DNA from 3 places in the Pantoea phyllosphaerae genome. Region 1 is predicted to be linked to each of the others. Evidence: predicted binding sites of a transcription regulator. Region 1 holds the regulator's gene; each other region holds the start of a gene.
What was found. Region 1 encodes Fur, which represses iron uptake genes when iron is present. Its sites were predicted from a motif close to ATAATAATGAGAACNACTATCAA; they were not measured.
Positions count from the first base shown of each region.

Region 2: the regulator Fur is predicted to act here: its motif matches at 1,147-1,169, upstream of fhuF (siderophore-iron reductase FhuF).
Region 3: the regulator Fur is predicted to act here: its motif matches at 1,335-1,357, upstream of exbB (tol-pal system-associated acyl-CoA thioesterase).

Region 1 is NZ_JBPFDE010000003.1:35,966-38,168, forward strand. Features, by position in the region: gene fldA (flavodoxin FldA) at 1-529, shown strand, start outside; gene fur (ferric iron uptake transcriptional regulator) at 884-1,327, shown strand; gene ACR6A7_RS05550 (hypothetical protein) at 1,388-1,783, opposite strand; gene glnS (glutamine--tRNA ligase) at 2,021-2,203, opposite strand, start outside.
Region 2 is NZ_JBPFDE010000004.1:308,958-311,160, reverse strand. Features, by position in the region: gene ACR6A7_RS08475 (GGDEF domain-containing protein) at 1-1,087, shown strand, start outside; gene fhuF (siderophore-iron reductase FhuF) at 1,204-1,995, shown strand; gene ACR6A7_RS08465 (YbaK/EbsC family protein) at 2,089-2,203, shown strand, end outside.
Region 3 is NZ_JBPFDE010000008.1:148,392-150,594, reverse strand. Features, by position in the region: gene exbD (TonB system transport protein ExbD) at 98-520, opposite strand; gene exbB (tol-pal system-associated acyl-CoA thioesterase) at 525-1,250, opposite strand; gene ACR6A7_RS12775 (TRAP transporter substrate-binding protein) at 1,603-2,203, shown strand, end outside.

The DNA.
Region 1 (2,203 bases):
GGCAATCGTAGGCATCTTCTTTGGCAGCGATACCGGCAACACCGAAAACATTGCAAAAATGATCCAGAAACAGCTGGGCAAAGAGGTTGCGGAAGTGCATGACATTGCCAAGAGCACGAAAGAAGATCTCGAGGCGTTCGATATCCTGCTGTTGGGCATTCCAACCTGGTACTACGGCGAAGCGCAGTGCGACTGGGACGACTTCTTCCCGACGCTGGAGGAGATCGATTTCAACGGCAAGCTGGTCGCACTGTTCGGCTGTGGCGATCAGGAAGACTATGCAGAGTATTTCTGCGACGCGATGGGCACGATTCGCGACATCATCGAGCCGAACGGCGCGGTGATCGTCGGCCACTGGCCGACCGAAGGCTACCACTTCGAAGCCTCTAAAGGTCTGGCGGATGACAAACACTTCCTTGGCCTGGCGATTGACGAAGATCGTCAGCCGGAACTAACCAACCAGCGCGTCGAAGCCTGGGTTAAGCAGATTCACGATGAGCTGCAGCTGCAGGCCATCATCGACGCCTGATTAGCCACATACTCAATGTGGGCGCTGGCTCACATTGAGTTAATGGTTTTTCCTATAGAAATAATAGCTACAGATTTTTAACTTTTATCTCTGATTCTGTACAATACCCACATCGGTTATCTGCTTATTTCTTCCGCGAGGTCAGGAAGTTAGCGAGATGATAACGAACCTCCTGCATTTCTCCGCCCGGCGCCGTTACGCTTCTTCTTACAGCCCGTGTTGATTTCAGGCGTTTCCCTCGGTTTTCATTTCAAAACTTCGCCTCTATAATGAGACGCAAATGAGAATAGACACCGAACGACATTCAAGGCAAGGCGCCTCAAGTAACCAGCAAAGTAACAGGACAATATCCGCATGACTGACAACAATACCGCATTAAAGAAGGCTGGCCTGAAAGTCACGCTGCCCAGACTGAAAATTCTGGAAGTGCTTCAGGAACCTCAGTGCCATCACGTCAGCGCGGAAGATCTGTATAAACGCCTGATTGATATGGGCGAAGAGATTGGTCTGGCTACCGTTTATCGCGTACTGAATCAGTTTGACGATGCGGGCATCGTTACGCGTCATAACTTCGAAGGTGGAAAATCGGTTTTCGAACTGACCCAGCAGCATCATCACGATCACCTGATCTGCCTCGACTGCGGCAAAGTCATCGAATTCAGCGATGAATCAATCGAATCACGCCAGCGAGATATTGCTACCCGTCACGGCATCAAGCTGACGAACCATAGCCTTTATCTCTATGGACACTGCTCGCTGGGCGATTGCCGCGAAGACGAAACGCTCCACGATCAGTAAAAATGTGTGCTATGCAGTAATGCTATAAGCCGGTCTATGTACCGGCTTTTTTTATGGCCGTCAGGCGACCAGCGTTTCGTGCAGGTAGCGCCAGCGGGGGATTGAGGTAGTGCAGTCGAGGATCGCCAGCGAAATGCGCGCCTGATCGCTGCCGTTCATCATCTGCAGCTCGCGATACTGAATAGTGATCTCATCTTTGCTCTGAGAGATCACCGCGTGTTCGCTGGTGGCGATGCGCATGCCTTCGCGACGCCCCTGCAGCTGCCGAAACAACGCTTCAGTTTGATTCAAATCGAGCAGTCGCCCCTGGGGTGTGACCATGCGGAAATCGGGATGGAAGTGCGAGAGCAGCAGATCGAAGGTATCGTCTTCGCCTGAAGGCTGATTGAATATACGTTCGATTAACTGATGTAAAACTACCACGCTGTGTTTTGCTTCCTGACCAAGAGCTGTCATCATTTTTCCTTTTTATGCCCGCATAGCCTCTTCAAAGAGCGAATAGCCTACCTGAAAAAATGAAATTCACATCTGGAAATTGATTAATTTTCGTTAACTCAGACAACTCCCAGTCTGGTCTGACAAGAGATAATGGATTGTTACATAACAAAAAATGGTCTTGCCGCTAATTGCAGATATAAAAAAGGGCGATTGCTCGCCCTGTCGTAAATGCATATCAAGCCGAATGCGAAAAAATTACTCGCCGATTTTCGCCCAAGTGTCGCGCAGGCCCACGGTGCGGTTAAACACCAGCTGGTTCGGACGCGAATATCGGCTGTCGGCACAGAAGTAGCCTTCACGCTCAAACTGATAAGGCGCTTCCGGGCTGGCGTTCTGTAAGCCTGGCTCGACAAACCCCTGACGAATCTCCAGCGAGTT
Region 2 (2,203 bases), on a different contig from region 1:
ACAATCTTACGATGAATTGAAACAGAGCAAATATCGGCTGTCGCTGATGCTCTTTCTGTTTTTAAATGTCGCCGTATCGCTTTTTTGCCTGCTGCCTTTTGCCGGCAGCCCCGATGCAGAGCTGCCCGTGCCGGTTATTACCGTCGCACTATTTAGCGCCTCGACATTGATTGGGTATTTAATCAGGCCCAAACTGAAATTACCGCTGTTAAATCCTGTAGCGTTGCTGCTTGGCGTGTTTTGGGCCTGGCATATTGAACTCAAATATCAGCAGGTCTTCTTTTTTGACGACAATTTCCTGATGATTAGCCTGCTGAGCGTCTTTTTTATTAGCGCTATCGCCCTGAGCGATTACCTGCCGGCCTTTTGTCTGCATATCACCCCGCCGGTGGTGACGGTGCTGCTGCTGGACAGGGGCGAGCATCTGGCGATGCTGCTGCTGACCATCTCGCTGCCGCTGATCGGCTTCTCTCTGCAGCACCTGATGCGCCGCCGCGTCGATCGCTTCACCCGCCGTCTGATGCACCAGCTCTATGAAGAAAAAGAGACCTTCAGCGATCTCAGCATGCTGGATCCGCTCACCGGCCTCTATAACCGCCGCGGACTTAAAAACCGGCTGGATAATATTCTGGAAAATCACGCGGGCAGCCACTTCGTGCTGCTGCTCGATATCGACCACTTCAAAGCGTACAACGACAATTATGGCCACGCCATGGGCGACCAGGCGCTGGCGCGCGTCTCAGTGGCCATCCGCGACGCCGTGCGCTCGCGCGATGTGGTGGTGCGCTACGGCGGCGAAGAGTTTCTGGTGCTGATGACCAACGTCAACGCGTCGATCGCCATGAAGCTGGCGGAGCGTATTCGCCAGTATGTACTCGACCTGGAGATCCCTCACCGTTTCAATGAAAAGGTTTCTACCCACGTGACCGTCAGCGCCGGCATTGCGCCAATCTTCGACGACGAGTTCGATCAGGCAGTCGCCAATGCTGACCGCGCGCTCTACGTCGCCAAGAATCAGGGCCGCAATACCCTTCTCGCCTGGGAAGACCTGCCCAAAAACCTGACCGTCAGCGGCGAAGCACTCTAATTCTGCGCCCGTCAGCGCGGCAAGCGCCCGGCCGCGCCCCTCATTTCGCCGACTTGTGAATAGAACTAAGAACGATTATCATTCTTTCTTCTCTGTTTCCAGGGCGTGTATTCAGCATGGCGAACATCAGGCAGCAACCTCAACGCTTTCAGTACGCTCAGCCTGTTTTTATGCAGGGCGATCGCCCGCTGGCGCGCGCCCTGCGCGATCTGATGCGCGAGCAGCACGCCTGGATGCTGGAGAGCATCCACCTTGATGAAGCCGCGCCCGCAGAGGCTCTCACGCTGGCGGAATGGGCGCGCCCGGAACATTTTCCTGTGCTGGCGCAGCGCTACAGCGACTATCTCTATCGTCAGCATCCCGACGCCGTTCAGGAAGCGAAGCCGGTTCAGTCGCTCTGGGCGCAGTGGTATTTTGGCCTGCTGCTGCCGCCGCTGATGCTGGCGCTGCTGGCGGAATCGCGCGCGCTCGACTGCTCGCCGCAGCATATCCACGTTGAGTTCCACGAGCATGGCCACCCTTGCGCCTTCTGGATCGCGACGCACGAAGATGAAGAGGCGCGCTACCTTACCGCAGCGCAGCGCATTGAGCGCCTGATCCAGCAGCATCTGATCCCGGCGGTGAACGCTATCGCCCAGCATGGCGGCATCAACGCCAGGCTGATCTGGAACAATATGGGCTTCTCTTTTCACTGGTTCCTCGGCGAGCTGAAAACCCTGCTGGATGAGGCGACGATTCTGCAGCTTGAGCAGACGCTCTTCTTCACCAGCCGCCTGCAGGATGGCAGCGACAACCCGCTCTACCGCACCATGCTGTCGCGCGGCGGCGAGATGGTCAGACGCAGCTGCTGCCAGCGCTACCGCATTCCCGACGTCGAACGCTGCGGCAACTGCACGCTCAGCGTATAAAACCGTCTCCCGACACACTTTCTCCTTTTCTCTCGTTTACACTTTTTCCGCCTTGTGGCAGTTTTTACGCCTTCGACCTGCATGGAGAAAGAGATGAGCCTGGAGTCGGTACGGCAGTTTTTTGCTGAACACGCCCCTGATATCGAGATTATCGAGATGTCGCAAAGCACCGCTACCGTGGAGATGGCGGCGCGCGTTCACGGCGTTG
Region 3 (2,203 bases), on a different contig from region 1:
CGACAACCTGGCGTGCTGGCATCTAAGCGATAAACAACGCCCGCCCAGAAAACAAAAAGGGCAGCCCGCAGGCTGCCCTTTTTCCACTCGCGCAAATTTACTTCGCGGCGGTTTCCATCCCCATCAGGCCGATCTTGAGATAACCTGCGCCGCGCAGCTTATCCATCGCGCTCATCAGGGTCTCATAATCGACAGACTTATCAGCCTGGAAGAATATCGTGGTCTCTTTGTTGCCGTCGGTCTGGCTGTTCAGCACCGCCACCAGCGTCTCCGGCGTCACCTGCTCATTGCCAATATAAAACTGCTTATCCGCTTTAATCGACAGGTAGACCGGTTTTTCCGGCCGCGGCTGCGGCGCGCTGGTCGAGGCGGGCAGATTAACGCGAACATCCACGGTCGCCAGCGGCGCGGCCACCATAAAGATGATCAGCAAAACCAGCATCACGTCGATAAACGGCGTGACGTTGATTTCATGAATCTCGCCATCGGTTTCCAGGTCGTCGTTTAATCGCATCGCCATAAACTTAACCTACGCGTAATTTCTGAGCGGCCGGGCGCGCTTCAGCGCTTTTCGCGTTAAGGTTGCCCAGGTCGATATCGCGGCTCTGCAGCAGCAGAATCTGCGCGGCCACGTCGCCCAGCGACGCTTTGTAGCCCGCGATCATGCGCGCGAAAACGTTATAGATCACCACCGCAGGAATCGCCGCCACCAGGCCGATAGCGGTAGCCAGCAGCGCTTCAGCGATGCCGGGCGCGACAACCGCCAGATTGGTGGTCTGCGTCTGCGCGATACCGATAAAGCTATTCATAATGCCCCAGACGGTCCCGAACAGGCCGATAAACGGGGCGACAGAGCCGATAGTGGCGAGGAAGCCGTTGCCGCGACCCGCGTGGCGGCTAAAGGCGGCGACGCGGCGCTCGAGGCGGAAGCTGGTGCGGTCTTTAATGCCGTCGGTATCTTCGACGCCCGCGGAAAGCGCTATCTCGTTTTGCGCATCATTCAGCAACGCCGCGCTGTGGCTGTGGCTCTTGAACTGCGCAGCGGCGCGGGCGGCGTCGCTCAGGCTGCGGGCTTCGCCCAGCGCCTGCTGCTCGCTTTTCAGTCGACGTTTCGCCGCGCTAAGCTCGGCAAACTTTCCGAAAAAAATCGCCCAGGTCACGACCGACGCCAGCAACAGGCCGATCATTACCACTTTTACCACGATGTCGGCATGTTGATACATGCCCCAAACAGAGAGATCCGTTTGCATTAAGTCACTGGCTACCACGCTGCGTCTCCAACTTCATATGCAGGAATAATGGATAAGCGCGAATAATAGCAAAAATAAGGCGAATTGATAGTAGTTCTCATTACTATTTACAAACAGCACGCTGCCCTCATCGGGCTGTTGCTAACCTTTTATGACACTTTTCAGCGCTATTTCAGAAATGTGATTTCCCGTATAAATTTATTAAAACATCGTTTCAAAATGTGAGCTTGTTCATTCAATCAGCATTGCCGCATTTTCAGCCAGCACAATTTGCCTATTCTGGCAGCACGCGGGCCATTTCCTCTGCTGCCTGTAACCTGTGCCCTCCTCTATCAGCCTGGAGAAAAAAATAATGAGAGTGAATAAATGGATCCTTGCCGTTTCCGTCTCTGCTGCGCTCGGCCTGAACGCCGCTCCGGCATTAGCGAAGGTGTTAAAAGTGGCGGAGGTCCAGCCCGCTGGCTATCCCACCGTCGTAGCACTACAGCATATGGGCGACAAGCTGAAACAGGCGACTAACGGGCGGCTGGAGATGAAAGTCTACGCAGGCGGCGTGCTGGGCGACGAAGATCAGACGCTGCAGCAGGTGCAGCTCGGCGCCATCGACATGATCCGCGTCTCGCTGGCGCCGGTCACCACCATCGCGCCGGAAACCAGCGTGCTGACGCTGCCCTACATCTTCCGCGACGTCGACCATATGCACAAGGTGCTGGACGGCGAGGTCGGCAAGCAAATAGTCGATAAATTCGACGCCGACGCCAACGCGCGCATGGTCTTTCTTGGCTGGACCGACGCGGGCGAACGCAACATGATCACCAAAAAGCCGCTCAGCAAGCCGGAAGATCTTAAAGGGATGAAAATTCGCGTGCAGAACAGCGCCATCTCGCTGGCGACGCTGAAAGCAATGGGCGCGAACCCGGTGGCGATGGGCGTCAGTGAAGTCTTCAGCGCCA